DNA from 3 places in the Streptomyces sp. bgisy027 genome. Region 2 is predicted to be linked to each of the others. Evidence: riboswitches for the same ligand, from Rfam matches in the RefSeq annotation. Region 2 holds a riboswitch; each other region holds the start of a gene.
The links. A riboswitch is a leader RNA that binds a small molecule or an ion and turns the genes downstream of it on or off. The one in region 2 is predicted to bind cobalamin.
Positions count from the first base shown of each region.

Region 1: it holds a riboswitch for cobalamin, as region 2 does, so the genes downstream of both, AC3ETA_RS04820 (ribonucleoside-diphosphate reductase subunit alpha) here and AC3ETA_RS08510 (energy-coupling factor ABC transporter permease) in region 2, are expected to answer to the same signal.
Region 3: it holds a riboswitch for cobalamin, as region 2 does, so the genes downstream of both, cobT (nicotinate-nucleotide--dimethylbenzimidazole phosphoribosyltransferase) here and AC3ETA_RS08510 (energy-coupling factor ABC transporter permease) in region 2, are expected to answer to the same signal.

Region 1 is NZ_JBYIVZ010000003.1:238,385-243,698, reverse strand. Features, by position in the region: gene AC3ETA_RS04820 (ribonucleoside-diphosphate reductase subunit alpha) at 1-1,569, opposite strand, end outside; cobalamin riboswitch at 1,695-1,831, opposite strand; gene AC3ETA_RS04815 (GNAT family N-acetyltransferase) at 1,884-2,390, opposite strand; gene AC3ETA_RS04810 (NACHT domain-containing protein) at 2,547-5,314, shown strand, end outside.
Region 2 is NZ_JBYIVZ010000006.1:121,783-127,096, reverse strand. Features, by position in the region: gene AC3ETA_RS08525 (energy-coupling factor ABC transporter ATP-binding protein) at 1-73, opposite strand, end outside; gene cbiQ (cobalt ECF transporter T component CbiQ) at 210-959, opposite strand; gene AC3ETA_RS08515 (energy-coupling factor ABC transporter substrate-binding protein) at 963-1,331, opposite strand; gene AC3ETA_RS08510 (energy-coupling factor ABC transporter permease) at 1,328-2,029, opposite strand; cobalamin riboswitch at 2,316-2,443, opposite strand; gene AC3ETA_RS08505 (M55 family metallopeptidase) at 2,522-3,355, shown strand; gene AC3ETA_RS08500 (M20/M25/M40 family metallo-hydrolase) at 3,348-4,652, shown strand; gene AC3ETA_RS08495 (prolyl oligopeptidase family serine peptidase) at 4,658-5,314, shown strand, end outside.
Region 3 is NZ_JBYIVZ010000069.1:29,677-34,990, reverse strand. Features, by position in the region: gene AC3ETA_RS42560 (aldo/keto reductase) at 1-289, opposite strand, end outside; gene AC3ETA_RS42555 (amidohydrolase family protein) at 667-2,055, shown strand; gene cobT (nicotinate-nucleotide--dimethylbenzimidazole phosphoribosyltransferase) at 2,363-3,517, opposite strand; cobalamin riboswitch at 3,607-3,788, opposite strand; gene AC3ETA_RS42545 (SpoIIE family protein phosphatase) at 3,862-5,314, opposite strand, start outside.

The DNA.
Region 1 (5,314 bases), on a different contig from region 2:
CCACTTGGCGTTCGAGCGCCCCGCCTGCTCGGTCGGGTAGAAGTTGATGTCGACGACGCGGTCGAGGAAGGTGACGGCGGTGCGGACCGTCTCGTCCAGGCGCTCCCAGTCGATCTCCCCGCCGCTCACGAAGGCGCCGAGGTTGACCGACCCCAGGTTGCAGACCGCCGTCTCGCCGTCGTCGGTGACCTCCAGGATCTCCGTGCAGAGGTTGGAGGAGTGCACGACATGGCCCGGCAGGGCGGTCTGGTTGGCGGTGCGGTTGGCGGCGTCCTTGAAGGTCATCCAGCCGTTGCCGGTCTGCGCGAGGGTGCGCATCATGCGGCCGTAAAGGTCGCGGGCCGGGATGGTCCTGCGCGCGAGCCCTTGCTCCTCGGCCTTGCGGTAGGCCGCGTCGAACTCCTCGCCCCACAGGTCGACGAGCTCGGGCACGTCGGCGGGGGAGAACAGGGACCACTGGCCGTCGGCGTTGACCCGGCGCATGAACTCGTCCGGGATCCAGTGCGCGAGGTTCAGGTTGTGCGTACGGCGGGCGTCCTCACCGGTGTTGTCCCGCAGCTCCAGGAACTCCTCGATGTCGGAGTGCCAGGTCTCCAGGTAGACCGCGGCCGCGCCCTTGCGCCGGCCGCCCTGGTTCACGGCGGCGACCGAGGCGTCCAGCGTCTTCAGGAACGGGACGATGCCGTTGGAGTGCCCGTTGGTGCCGCGGATCAGCGAACCCCGGGAGCGGATGCGGGAGTACGACAGGCCGATGCCGCCGGCGTGCTTCGAGAGGCGGGCGACCTGGTGGTAGCGGTCGTAGATGGAGTCGAGCTCGTCGTTGGGGGAGTCCAGGAGGTAGCAGGACGACATCTGGGGGTGGCGGGTGCCGGAGTTGAAGAGCGTGGGGGAGGACGGCAGATAGTCGAGCCTGCTCATCAGGCCGTAGAGCGCGGCGACTTCGTCGACGGAGCGGGGGGTGTCGTCCTCGGCGAGACCGGCGGCGACGCGCAGCATGAAGTGCTGGGGCGTCTCGATCACCTTGCGGGTGATGGGGTGCCGCAGGAGGTACCTGCTGTGCAGGGTGCGCAGGCCGAAGTAGCCGAAGCGGTCGTCGGCGGCCGTGTCCACCAGAGCGTCCAGGCGGGCCGCGTGCAGGCGCGCGAACTCGGCGGTGCGGTCGGCGATGAGGCCCTCGCGGTGGCCGACCGCGACCGACTCGGTGAAGGACGTCACACCCTGCGAGGCGGCCTCGGCGGCGATGGAGATGGTCAGCAGCCGGGCGGCGAGCCTGCTGTAGGCGGGGTCCTCGGAGATGAGCCCGGCCGCCGCCTCGGTGGCCAGCTCGCGCAGCTCCGCCTCGTCGGCCCGGGCGGACCGGCCGCGCAGCGCGGCGGCGGCGACCCGGCCGGGGTCGGCGTCGGGGAGGTCGGCGGTCAGCTCGGTCAGGAGCCGCAGCAGATCGGAGGGCCGGCCCGCAGGGTCTCCGTCGAGGGCGGCGGCGGGAGACGGCAGGGCGGTTCCGGGGGCGTCCGCGTCGGTCGGGACCGATGGGACGACTGAGGCCGGGTCTGCTGGCGCGATGGTCACGTGGGGGCTCTCCCTCGCTCGGCACGGGGGCCTTGCGGAGGGCAGGGGGCAGCACACGAGCGCACACGGCGTCGCGTCCACCGGCCCATTCCACGAGGCCCGGACGTCAGGGCGCACCGGCCGGTCGGCCGGGCGCGCTGTCGGCAGGTCCTCGGACTGACTCCTGTGCACGACTGAGGGAACAGACGTGCACAAGTACACCGTTGCGGGACAGTTCCGGATTCGCACCGGATTCCCCTGCGGCGACAGCGAGCATGAGCATACATCTTGTGCTCGCCCGCCACGCCACCCCCAGATGTTGTGTCGCGCTGGTTTCAGAGCGTCAACTCATAGGTGAGAAGAGTGATGTCGTCGAGCTGCGGGAGCGGATTCCAGTCCCGCTCGGGTGTGCGAACAAAACCCAGCCGTTCGTAGATGCGATGGGCGCCGTGCATGGTGCGCTGGGTCGACAGGACGATCCGTACGCAGCCCTCCGTGGCCCGGGCGCGGTCGACGCAGGCGCGGACGAGGGCCTCGCCGGCGCCGCGTCCACGGCCCGCGCGGTCGACGGCGAGCATCCGGATCTCGGCCTCGCCGGGGAGCGCGATGTCGGCCATGGGGCCGCCGCTCGGCACGAAGGTCACCCCGCCCAGCAGCCGGCCGTCCGCGACGGCCACGAGTACCTCGGCGGCGGTCGCGCGCTTGGCCACGTCCCTGAGTTCGCCGAGGTACGCGTCACTCTCGCCGAAGTCGAGGAGCCCGTCGTGGAGATAGGCCCGGGCGGTGATCTCGCCGAGCGCGTCGAACTCACCGGGTTCCGCCGGCCGGATCGCGATGTCCATGGGCCCGAGTCTGCCGGACGGCCGGGCGGACGGGCCCGGGGTTTTGTGCCGAGGGCCGCCGGGTTGCGGGGAGTTCCGGGAGTGCTTCCATGGAGATAGGTGTCGGCGCCCCGCGGTCGCTCCGTTTCGAGAGCCGTTCTCGGAAGGAGACGAACGATGACGAGGGTCGTCGGCAGCCCGCCCGGCAAGAAGCGGCCGCGCAACGCGCCGATGGCGACGCTGGCTCCGAGGCGGGCGGCCAACCGGGTCAGGCAGGGGTTCGTGGGCCACCGGCACAGGCTGACCACGCGCCTGGAGGCCCGCGGTGGAAGCACCCGCCCCAAGAAGTGGCGCCGGTGGTTCACCTACACCAACGCCACCCGGGCCGTCTGGACGGTGGCGGTGCTCGCCGTGGTCGCCTGGGTGGTGGAGGGCCTGTACATCGTGATCCGGGGCCGCACGACACCCTTCGAGAAGTGGCGGCAGGGCAACGACGGCTTCGAGACGGTCATGCGCTTCGTGGGCCCGGTGCTCGCCGCGTCGCTCGCCGCCGCGCTCTTCCTGTTCTGGTGGTACCGGTGGACCAAGCGGCGCTATCTCGCCAAGGCACGCGACGACCCCCACCGACTGGTCCTCACGGCCGGCCCGGACACCGCCGAGATCGTGGGCCGGGAGGAGATCGCCCAGGTCATCGCCGAGCGGCTGCGCGAGCGCGACACGCGCCGGCCCTATCTGCTGGTCGGCGGCGTCGGTGTGGGCAAGACCGCCGTCCTGGTACGGCTCACCGAACTGCTCGCGGAGCAGAACGCCGTACCCGTGCCGATCCGGCTGCGGGACGCGAACGGCGGCAGTGACCTGAACTTCGAACGCATGGCCAAGGAGCGCTTCATCGACGAGGCACCCCGGGGCATCCTCGCGCGCACCAAGACCGAGCGGGTCTGGCAGCAACTGCTCGCCGACGACAAGCCGGTCGTCATCGCCGACGGGCTGGAGGAGGCGCTCCTCGGCGACGGCCTCCAGCAGAACCGGGACAACATCATCCGGCGGGCCATCGAACGTGCCTACGAGGAGAAGCTGCCCCTCGTCATCGCCTCCCGGCCGCACAGCCCGCTGGAGAGCACCCCGGCCGCGATCGTGGAGCTGGAACCGCTCAGCGAGGAGGAGGCCCTGCGGTTCGTCCAGGCGCGCGTGCCGGAGACGGACGAGCGCCGCGTCGACTGGATCGTGGAGACGGCGGAGGTGACCGAGTCGCCCGTCTACCTCCAGATCGCCCGTGAACTGCACCGTCACGGCGCCCTGGAACACGACCGGCCGGACAACGACCCGCAGCACATGAACACCCGCAGCCGTGACCGCGGCACGCTGCGGCTGTGGCTGCTGGAGACCTGGGACGAGGCGCTGTGCCAGGGTCGGCTGCGCCGGGACGTCGCCCTGAGCCAGCGCGACCGCCGCGACGCCGTCGAGGTGGTCTCCGCCCTGGCCTGCGTGGGACTGCTCCAGGACAAACTGGAGGTCGGCCTCGGGGAACTGCTCGACTCGGACGTCCACCCCGGTCCGATGCGGCGCGCGCAGGCCCGTGCCGAGCACCTGCGGGCCGGCGGACGCGCCTTCGACCGGTACGGCAGGCGCGGGAACGTCTTCTCCGAATGGCACCGGCAGCAGATCTGGGACGTGCTGTGCCGGCGGATCAGCCCGCAGGAGAGGAGGCGGTTGCGCGGGGGCAACATGGACCAGTGCCGCGCGGCCCTCGCCCGGATCGCACGCAACGCCGACAAGCTCGGCCTGGTGGAGGGCTTCGAGCGCAGGGTCCGTTTCCCGCACAGCATCATCCAGGCCTACTTCGGCTACCGCGTGCTGCGGCGGCTGGGCGAGCGGGGCGCCGGCGAGCTCGTCGAGCACGTGCTCCAGCCGCCCGGACCCAGCCGTGAACTGCTCATGGCCCTGGTGCTGTTGTCGCGCCGCCGGGCGGCCGGGGTCAAGGCCCGCCGGGAAGGCGTCCGGGCCGAGGTGACGAAGGAGATCGGGGAACGGCTCCGCCGCTCACGTATGCGCGGGCACACCCTGGCCCACCGGCTCTGCAAGGCCGCGGAACGCCGCACGGACGACCCGAAGGCGCTCGACCACTACGCGGCCGCCGTGGAGATCGAGAGCGTGGAGGAGGCACCGAGGCTGCTCGGCCACATCCTGGAGGAGGTGCGCAGGACCTGGGCCGGTTTCAAGGGCGACCGGCGCAGCCTCGACGACGCGAAGCTGAGGCTGCTCAGGCAGGTCGGGGCCGCCCTGCGCAGCGTCTCCGACCGGATCGACACCACACCCCTGTACGAGCAGCTCGTCCAGACAGGCGTGAAGGAGCCCGCCTACTCGATACGCCTGGCCGCCGCCCAGGAGTTCGGCACCGGCGGCAACCCGGCGTTCGCCGTGATCCGCGGCCGGATCGGCCTCAGCACCGACCCGGTGGAGGAGTACAACGACCGGCTCGGCAAGCTGCGGGCCTGGAAACGGCGGGAGTACGAACAGTGGGCCGAGCGCATGGCCCGGGCACGTGCGGCGGGCGTGCCCTCCCGGGCCAGGACGGAGCGCATCGCCCGGCTCCAGCAGGACCGGCGCACGCTCAACCTGGAGTACCGCAGGAAACGGGTCGTTCTGTTCCGGGAGTTCGTGATGCGTGCCTGGATGATCCCCATGCTCCTGGGCTCCGTCGACGAGGCGCACCGCGACGAGGCCCGCGAGCGCCTCACCAAGTGGCTGGGCCACCTGGACCCCAAGGCCACCGGCGGCACCCCCGATCTGCCGCTCGCACTGGAGGCCGCGCTGGCGCAGGGCTTCAAGTACGCGGCCAACCGCAGGATCCGGCATCCACAGGCCGACCAGGGCGGTCGCGACGACCTGATCCGGCAGGCGGAGACCGTGCTCCAGCAGTCCCGGTGCTGGTACGCGCAGGTCAT
Region 2 (5,314 bases):
TGAGCACGACGGGGCCGTCCTCGTAGGCGTAGGAGGCGCCCCGCAGGGTGACGAGGGCGGTGGGCTCGCTCATGGCTGGGCCTTTTTCGGTGCGGGGGTGGGGGTGGCGGGTGTCGTGAGTGGGGAGTGGCTTGTGGCCGTGCGTGCGATGGGGCCGCTCTGGTGGGGGTCGGTCGTGTCCCGGGCGGTGACGAGGGCGGTGGGCTCGCTCATGGCAGGGCCCTTTCCAGTACGAGGGTGACGACGGCCAGCGCTGCGAGCAGGACGCAACTCGCGGCCGTGAAACGGACGGAGACCTTCGCCTCGGGGACCAGGACGCGCAAGGTGCCGTCGTAGCCGCGCCCGGCGAGCCCGGCCTGGAGCCGGGTGGCCCGCTCGAAGGAGCGCACGAAGGCGGTCGCGCCGAGCCCGGCCAGCGAACGCCAGGTCGCGGCGCGGGTGGTGTGCCCGAGCCGGGCGGCCTGCGCGTCCCGCACCCGGCGCACCGAGTCGAGCAGCAGGAAGCTCATGCGGTACGTCACCAGCGCGACGTCCACGACGGGCGCGGGCACGCCGGCCTGCACCAGCCGGGGCAGCAGGTCCGACATCGGCGTGGTGAACGCGAACAGCAGCACCCCGAGCGAGGCCGCCGAGGTGCGCAGCAGCAGTTCACCGGCGCGCAGCGGCCCGTCGGCGGCGAGGGACACGAAGCCCTGCCCCCCGCCGACCTGGACCAGCAGCGTGGCCGCGCCGGTCACACAGAAACCGAGCGGCACGCGGTACGCCCGCCACAGCCGCCGTCCGGGCACGCCCGCCGGGCCCAGCAGCACGGTCAGCGCGGTGACCAGGACCAGCGCGGCACCCGGCCAGGGCGGCAGGGAGATCGCGAGCACGGTGAGACCGAGCCCGAGCACGGCCTTGTCCACGGGATGACGGCGGCGCCAGCGACTGCCGTGCGCCGCCGCGTCGATCGGCAGCATCCGTCAGACCCTGTCGGCCTTCGGCTCCTCGGCGCCACGGGCCGCGGCGTCCTCGGTGACCCGCTGCAGGGCCCGCTGCTCACCCTGCCTGCGTCCGCGGTGCAGTCCGAAGTAGTAGGCGAGGACACCGGCACCCAGCGCCGCCTGGAGGGAGAACAGGGCCGATTCGATCTCGCCGGACGGAGGCTCGTACAGCGGCGAGAACCACGGCTCGTAGTCCGGCTCGATCTCGGTGATCGCCGTCTCCGCCTCGCCGTCGGCGCCGGTGAACGGCTCCTCCTTGTGGTCGCCCAGGCCGAGCGTCAGCGGCAGCACGGCGAGCGCGGCCACCACGAGCAGCAGCAGGACGTTGATCTTGGTGTTCCTGCTCATCGGGCCACCGCCTCGGTCTCGCTGCGGGACTGCTTCTTGGCCAGGAGCACGCCCAGCCGGGTCAGTTCGCCCTTGCTGGACTGCACCAGCAGCCGCATCACGAGCACCGTCAGCAGGCCCTCGCTCACCGCCAGCGGGATCTGGGTGACGGCGAAGATGGAGCCGAACTTGCCGAGCGCGCCCAGGAATCCGCTGCCCGGGTCGGGGAACGCGAGCGCCAGCTGGACGCTGGTCACGCAGTAGGTGGACAGGTCCGCGACGAACGCGCCGGAGAACACGGCGACCATCAGCGGCACATCGTAGCGCCGCAGCAGCCTGTAGATCGCGTAGCCGGCCCAGGGCCCGACGATCGCCATCGAGAAGACGTTGGCGCCGAGCGTGGTCAGGCCGCCGTGCGCGAGCAGCAGCGCCTGGAAGAGCAGCGTGATGGTGCCCAGGACCGCCATGATCGGCGGCCGGAACAGGATGGCGCCCAGGCCCGTGCCGGTGGGATGGGAGCAGCTGCCGGTCACCGACGGCAGCTTCAGCGCGGACAGGACGAAGGTGAAGGCCCCGGAGGCGCCGAGCAGCAGCGTGCTCTCCGGATGCTCCCGGACCTCACGGGTGAGTGACCGTACTCCGTGTACGACGAACGGCGCGGACGCGACGCCCCAGGCGACCGCGTGCGCCGGGGGCAGAAAACCCTCGGCTATGTGCATGGCTCAGCAGACCCTCTCCAGCACCTCGTGGATGGTTGACGTGCCTTGGCCGGTCTCCTGGCTGACGGGTGACACCGCCCGTGCTCCGCCTTCCCGGGTCTAGGGCCCTGGCGTCACATTCCCGTCGTCCGCCCGAAGGGCGGGCCGCGCGGCGTCTGGCGCGTGCGATCGCAAGGCGCCGGAGCGCCCTCGTGGCGGAGCCACGTGGGCGCTTCGGCAACGCGGCGAGCGTGCGTGCCAGGCGTCGCGCGGCAGACGGGAATGTGGCGCCAGGGCCCTAGGACCCAGTGGCTTGCCCGCGAGGGCAGGAGCCGGACTTCCCGATTCACAGTGGCGAGGGCCGCACCGGCATCACACCGGATTTCCCGTTCACCAAGGCGTGGTGACAGTAGTGCCCGTGGCGGGTGGCTGACAAGCACACCCCAAAGGTGTGAAAGCGGCGTTCGTCCGCTTCGTGGCGGGTTCCCTTCCGGGCGCGTAACGTGATCGAGCATGAAGATCCTCATCAGCGCCGACATGGAGGGCGCCACCGGTGTGACCTGGCCGGCCGACGTGCTCCCGGGGACTCCCCAGTGGGAGCGCTGCCGGGCGATGTTCACCTCCGACGTGGACGCCGCCGTGCTGGGATTCCTGGACGGCGGCGCCGACGCCGTCCTCATCAACGAGGCGCACTGGTCCATGCGCAATCTGCTGCTCGAACGGCTCGACGAGCGGGCCGAGATGCTCACCGGCCGGCACAAGACGCTGTCCATGGTCGAGGGTGTGCAGCACGGCGACGTGGACGGCATCGCCTTCGTCGGCTACCACGCCGGCGCCGGCATGGAGGGTGTTCTGGCCCACACCTACCTCGCGAACCAGATCACAGGCGTCTGGCTCAACGACGTCCGGGCCAGCGAGGGCCTGCTGAACGCGCACGTCGTCGCCGAGTACGGCGTCCCCGTGGTGCTCGTCACCGGCGACGACCTGGCCTGCGAGGACGCGCTCGGCTACGCGCCCGGGGCGCTGAAGGTCGCCGTCAAGGACCACGTCTCGCGGTACGCGGCGGTGTGCCGTACGCCGGCCAGGACGGCCGCCGACATCCGTGCCGCGGCCAAGGAGGCGGCCGGGCTGGCGGTCCGTCACGAGCCGGTGCGCGGCGGGCCGTTCACCGTCGCCGTCGAGTTCGACGCAGAACACCTCGCGATGGCCGTCACCGTCGTTCCCGGCGTCGAACGTATCGGCGAGCGCAAGGTGGCGTACACCAGCGAGCGAATGTACGAGGGAATCCGTACCTTCAAGGCGGTCACCACGATCGCCTCGGCCTCGGTGGAGGAGCAGTATGGCTGACGGGCAGGCACTGGACGAAGTCGTCACGTTCACCTCGGACCTCATCCGCATCGACACGACCAACCGCGGCGGCGGCGACTGCCGGGAGCGCCCCGCCGCCGAGTACGCGGCCGCCCGGCTGGCCGAGGCAGGCCTGGACCCCGCCCTGCTGGAGCGCACGAAGGGCCGGACGAACGTGGTCGCCCGCATCGAGGGCACCGATCCGTCGGCGGACGCGCTCCTCGTGCACGGTCACCTGGACGTGGTGCCCGCGCAGGCCGGCGAATGGAGCGTGCACCCCTTCTCCGGGGAGATCCGCGACGGCGTCGTGTGGGGCCGGGGCGCGGTCGACATGAAGAACATGGACGCGATGATCCTCGCCGTCGTGCGGTCCTGGGCCCGCGAGGGCGTACGGCCCCGCCGGGACGTCGTGATCGCGTTCACCGCCGACGAGGAGGCCAGCGCCGAGGACGGCTCCGGGTTCCTCGCCGACCGGCACGCCGCGCTGTTCGAGGGCTGCACCGAAGGCATCGGCGAGTCCGGCGCCTTCACCTTCCACGACGGCAGCGGCCGGCAGCTCTACCCCCTCGCCGCCGGCGAGCGCGGCACCGGCTGGGTCAAGCTCACCGCCCACGGGCGCGCCGCGCACGGCTCGCGCCCCAACCGGGAGAACGCGGTCACCCGCCTCGCCGCGGCCGTCACCCGCATCGGCGCCCACGAGTGGCCGCTCAGGCTCACCCCGACCGTGCGCGCCGCCCTCACCGAACTCGCCGCGCTCTACGGCCTCGACGCCGACCTGGACGACGTGGACGGCCTGCTCCACAAGCTCGGACCGGCCGCCCGGCTGGTCGAGGCGACCGTCCGCAACAGCGCCAACCCGACCATGCTGGAGGCCGGTTACAAGGTCAACGTCATCCCCGGGGAGGCCGTCGCCCATGTCGACGGCCGATATCTCCCGGGTCACGAGGACGAGTTCCGCGCCACCCTTGACCAGCTCACCGGACCTGACGTGAACTGGGAGTTCCACCATCACGAGGTGGCCCTCCAGTCACCCGTGGACTCCCCGACGTACGCCCGGATGCGCGCGGCCGTCGAGGAGTTCGCACCCGAGGGGCACGTCGTGCCGTACTGCATGCCCGGCGGGACCGACGCCAAGCAGTTCTCACGGCTCGGCATCACCGGCTACGGCTTCTCACCGCTGAAGCTGCCGGAGGGCTACGACTACGGGGCCATGTTCCACGGCGTCGACGAGCGGGTGCCCATCGAGGCACTGCACTTCGGCGTCCGCGTGCTCGACCGTTTTCTGCGTACGGCCTAGTGGAGTTGGGGGAGACAGTGCGGACGCTGGCGTACGGTTCCTGGCCCTCGCCCATCGACGCGGCCGTCGCCGCGGCGCACGAGGGGCGGCCCGACTTCGTGGGCTTCGTGGGGGACGAGGCCTGGTGGACCGAGGCCCGGCCCACCGAGGGCGGCCGGTACACCCTGGTACGGCGCCGCGCCGACGGCGGCGAGGAGTCGGTGCTGCCCGCCCCGTGGAACGTGCGCAGCCGGGTCATCGAGTACGGCGGGCAGCCGTGGGCCGGTGCCGTCGCCGACGGCCGGCCGCTCGTCGTCTTCGTCGACTTCGCCGACCAGCGGCTCTACCGCTACGAGGAGGGCGGCGAGCCGCGTCCGCTCACCCCCGTCTCCGAGGTGGGCGGCGGACTGCGCTGGGTGGAGCCGCGGCTGCGGCTCGACCTCGGCGAGGTGTGGTGCGTGCTGGAGGAGTTCACCGGCTCCGGACCCACCGACGTGCGGCGCGTCCTGGCCGCCGTACCGCTGGACGGCTCGGCGGCCGGGGACCGCGGCGCCGTACGCGAACTGACCGACGACGGACGCCGCTTCCTCACCGGCGCGCGGATCTCGCCCGACGGGCGGCAGGCCGCGTGGCTCACCTGGGACCATCCGCACATGCCGTGGGACGGCACCGAACTGCTCGTC
Region 3 (5,314 bases), on a different contig from region 2:
AGGCCCGGCGGCCGAAGGGCAGCCACTTGGTGGCGACCACTGCCTCGCCGGGCCGCACACCGGCCGCACGCAGCCCGGTGGTCAGTGCCCGCTCGGACGCCCCGCGGCCGTAACCCTCAGCCGTGTCGAACCAGTTGACCCCACCTGACCACGCGGCCCGGACCACGGCTTCCGGCTCCCGCGTCGAGTACACACGCGCGGTCATGCCGCTCACGGTCATCTGCGCGCAGCCCAGGCCGATGGGGGTGATCTCGATGTCGGTCCTGCCGAGCCTGCGCTTCTCGACCATTCCGCCTCCCAGGGTTCAGCCGCAGCACCGAAAGAACCGGACAGCTGTCCACTCCCGGGGAACGATACCCGGACAGTTGTCCGGTCGGCAAGCGCGCCCCTCGGGTGCGACCCGCCACCCCCAACTCAACCCCTCGGGCTTGACCGACCACCCCCGCCTCAACCCCTCAGACATGACTGGCCGCTGCCGCCCCAACCCCTCACTCTTGCCAACCGGACAACAGTCCGGTACGTTCTCCCCGACTACCGGACGACTGTCCGCTTAGTTCATCCGTGGAGGACAGGTCAGCACACGGCGCGCCGATCGAGCGCCGCCCCCGGCGACATCCCGCCGGTCTCCCTGCCCACGACAGCCTTCCGAGACAACGGAGTTCCACCATGAATCTGCCCCGCCGAACCGTCCTGACCGGTGTGGCCGCCGCCACGGCCGCGGCCACCTTCTCCGCATCGCCGGCGACCGCGGCACCCTCAAGAAGCCGTCAGAGCGGCCCGGCGCACCTGACGAACACCCGCATCCTGCTGCGCAACGGCCATGTGATCGACACCGAGCCCGAGCCGGTCGCCCACGCCCGTACCGATGTCCTGATCGAGAGAGGGCGGATCACCGCCGTCGGCCGCAACCTCTCCGCCAACGGTGCCACCGTCATCGACGCCACCGACCGGATCGTGCTCCCGGGCTTCGTCGACACCCACCGCCACGTGTGGCTGTCGGCGCTGCGCACCTCGACCGTGGGCATGGACCTCAACGCGTACCTCGGCGTCCTGGGCCAGTACGGCCCGCGGCTGCGCCCGCAGGACATGTACAACGCGACTCTCGCCGGTCTGCTGGAGAGCCTCAACTCCGGAATCACCACCCAGCTGGACTACAACCACGGCCTGTACTCGCCCGACCATGCCGACGCGGCCCTCGACGCCATGCAGGCGGCGGGACTTCGCGCGGTGTTCGCCTACGGCGCCCCGATCGGCCCGGCCGCCGACCTCGCGGACGTCCGCAGGGTCCGCACCAAGCGCCTGTCGGACGACAAGGCGCTGGTCACCATGGCGTACGGCCCCCTCGGCCCGTCTTTCACCCCGATCGAGACGGTGATCGAGGAGTGGCGTATGACGGACGACCTCGGCCTGCCCCTGACCTTCCACGTCAGCGCAGGCCCCGTCACGCAGACACCGATCTCCGCCCTGAAGGAGCGCGGACTGCTGCGCCCGAACACGCTCTACGTGCACGGGAACTCGCTCTCCGACAGCGAGATCAAGCTGATCGGCGACTCGGGCGGCAAGGCCGCCGCCGCGCCCGGCTCCGAGGCCGGGATGCGCGTCGGCGCGCCCGTGTCGAGCCGTTACCGGCGCCTCGGTGTCACCGCCGGTCTCGGCGTGGACGCGGTGTCCACCGTCCCCGGCGACATGTTCTCCCTGATGCGGGCGGCCCTGCTGGCCAGCCAGGTCACCGACGACTCCCCGCTGACCGTCAAGGACGTCCTGCGGATGGCCACGATCGACGGCGCCGCCGCGCTGGGGCTCGACGACCGGATCGGTTCGCTGCGCCCCGGCAAGCAGGCCGACATCGCTCTGCTCCGCCTGGAGGACCTCGACATGCTCACCGCCGAACGCGACCCGATCGCGGCCGTGGTCCAGTCGGCGAACCCCCAGAACGTAGACACGGTCCTCGTCGCGGGACGGGTGATGAAGTCCGCGGGACGGCTGCTCCACGCCGACCTCGGCCGCACAGCCCGGGCGCTGCGCTCCACGGCGGCGGCGATCAGCGGCAGCTGACCTGACCGGAACGCCCGGCACCCAGGCCCTGGCCGCGGGGACCTGACGATCGGCGCCGGCACACTGGTGCTCGTCAGAACCACAGCCGGGGCCTGGGTGATTGAGGCCCAAGTACTGAAACCCGTCGCCGGTCGCCGGTCGCCGGTCGCCGGTCGCCGGTCGCCGGTCGCCGGTCGCCGGTCGCCGGGGAGTATGACGTGGTCCTGCCTACGACCCCGGGCCCGCCGGCGCCCAGCCGTCCCCTTCTCCTACCGTCGGTCCGGGCAGTCCCTGCCGCGTGCACGGGCCGGCACATCGGGCGGGCGCGTCAGGCCGGCTTTTCCGACACCCCGGCGGAGTCGAATGTGGCCATCTCCCGCAGGGCACGGACCGCCGCTTGGACGAGCGGCAGCGCCAACAGAGCGCCGGTCCCTTCGCCGAGCCTCAGCCCCAGGTCGACCAGGGGATGCAAGCGGAGATGCCGCAGGGCGATGGCGTGACCTGGCTCGACCGAGCGGTGTCCGGCCACGCAGGCGTCCAGGGCGGCGGGGGACAGCGCCGCCGCGACCAGGGCCGCCGAAGAGGCGATCACGCCGTCCAGGATCACCGGGACCCGGTGCGCGGCGGCGGCCAGGACGAACCCGGCGAGCGCGGCGTGTTCCAGGCCGCCGACCGCCGACACCACCCCGATGGGGTCCCGGGGGTCCGGCTGGTGCAGGTGGAGGGCCTCGCGCACCACCTGCGCCTTGTGCAGCCGGGTCGGCTCGTCGATGCCCGCTCCGTGACCGGTGACCTCGTCCGGGTCGGCACCGGTGAAGGCGGCGGTCAGCGCCGCGGACGCCGTGGTGTTGGCGATGCCCATGTCACCGGTGAGCAGGCAACGGCTGCCGCGCTCCACGAGTTCACCCGCGACGCCGATGCCGATCTCCATCGCCCGCACGGCTTCCCGCCTGCTCATCGCCGGGCCCAGGGTCATGTCCGCGGTCCCGCCCCGGACCCGGCGGCGCAGCAGCCCGTCCCGCACCCCCTCCCCGGCGGGCATTGGAGTCGCGACACCCACGTCCACCACGACCACCCCGGCGCCGGTCTGCGCGGCGAAGGCGTTCACGGCACCGCCGGAGGCCAGGAAGTTGTCGACCATCTGCGCCGTCACCTCCTGCGGCCAGGCGCTGACGCCCCGGGCGTGAACACCGTGGTCCGCCGCGAAGACGGCCACAGCGGCGGGTTCCGGCATCGGAGGTGGGCACACGCCGGCGAGGCCCGCCAGCTGAACGGACACGTCCTCCAGGAATCCCAGCGACCCGGGCGGCTTGGACAGGCGGTTCTGCCGGTCCCGGGCCGCCGCGAGGGCGCCGGGGTCCGCGGGGGTGATGGCGGCGAGTGTGCGGTCGAGGAGCAGGCCTTCGGCGACGGCGCCGTGGGGCAGGTGGGAGGAGTCGGCCAAAGAGGAGGAGACCGGCTCGAAGCCGGGTGCGGGCTTCACGATGGAATGCCTTCCGCTGTCGGCGGTTTTCCACGCCACCGGAGACGGACCGTGCCCGGGCGGAAGGCGCCTGGCTGCGGGACGGGCGGAATATCCTGGCTCCCGGATCTCGGTACGCGGCCGTACGGCCTGTTGTCCGACGCCTGCTCCCGGCCTTCCCAGCGGCCGGCTCACGCCGGTTGCCAGTGGCCGTACGAGTGGGAGGCGGCTCCCCGGTCACAGTGGCGGGCCCGCCCCGGAGTTGGGCTGCTGCACCCGCACCGGAGTTCCTCCGCATCCGTCCCGCGCATCGTGCCACACGCCCGCGGCCGGCGAGTAGCCGGGAACCGGTCGACGGCCAGACCCTAGATCTCCGCCGTGTCCCAGACCCCGGCAAAGTCGAGCCCCGCCCCCGACCCGGCACCGATCGTCTGCTCGGCCCAGATGGTCTTGCCGGTGCGGTGGTACCGGCTGCCCCAGCGTCGGGCGAGTTGGGCCACCAGGAACAGGCCTCGCCCTCCCTCGTCACCGGCGCGCGCCCGGATCAGCCGTGGCTGGGTGTTGCTGGCGTCGGTGACCTCGCACACCAGGGTTCTGTCGTCGTGGAAGAGGCGCAGCCCCACGGTGCCGCCCGCGTAGCGCATCGCGTTGGTGACCAGTTCACTGACGATCAGTTCGGTGGTGAAGGCGAGGTCGTCCAGTCCCCAGTCGGCGAGTCGCCGGGCGACGGACTTCCGTGCGTCGGCCACCCGGGACGTGTCGTCGGGGAACTGCCAGGCCGCGGTGTCGGCGGCCGGAATCACGTGGGTACGGGCCAGAAGAAGCGCCATGTCGTCGCGGGGCGGTCCTTCGGACACCGCGGACACCACGTCGTGGGCGATGTCCTCCAGTGCCCGTGCGGCGCCACAGAGGGTCGATAGCGAGCCGAGGAGGTCCCTGGTGCCCTCGTCGAGGTCCTTCGAGGTTCGTTCCACGAGGCCGTCGGTGTAGAGGGCGAGGATGCTGCCGGGCTCGACGTGGACCGTGGTGACCTCGAAGGGCATGCCGCCCACGCCGAGCGGCGGACCGGGGTGGACCTCGATCGTTCGGACCGTCCCGTCGGGCGCGATCACCGCGGGCGGCGGATGCCCGGCGTCGGCGAGCGCACAGGTGCCGGCGATCGGGTCGTAGAGCGCGTACAAGCAGGTTGCGCCGATCGTGTCCCGGTCCTCCGGAGCGGCTTCGTCGGCGAGTTGCTGGACGAGGTCGTCCAGGTGGATGAGGAGTTCCCCGGGTTCCAGTTCCAGCTCGGCAAGGGTTCGGATCGCGGTCCGCAGGCGCCCCATCGTGGCCGCCGCGTGCAGGCCGTGGCCTACGACGTCGCCCACGACGAAGGCGACCCGCAGCGACGACAGGGGGATGACGTCGAACCAGTCGCCGCTGATGTCCGCCCCGCCCCCGGCGGGCACGTAGCGGCCGGCCGACTCGGCCGCCGTGGACTGCGTGGTCGCGCGGGGCAACAGGCGCTGTTGCAACTCGACCGCGGCCCGATGTTCCCTCGTGTACCGGCGCGCGTTGTCCACGCTGAGCGCCGCGCGCGAGGCGATGTCGAACAGGAGATCGGCGTCCTCCTGCTGGAACCCCTCTGCCCGTTCGGTCCGCCAGGCCGAGACGAAGCCCAGCAGCAGACCGCGGGCGAACAGCGGCGAGATGACCAGCGAATGCCCTTTCTCGGGCAGCAGGGCGCGGATCACCTCCGGGTCCGCGAGCTGGTCCTCCAACTCCTGCCGTGAGGTCTTCAGGATGGTGTCGCCGTGCAGTGCCGCCCGCCGCGCCTGC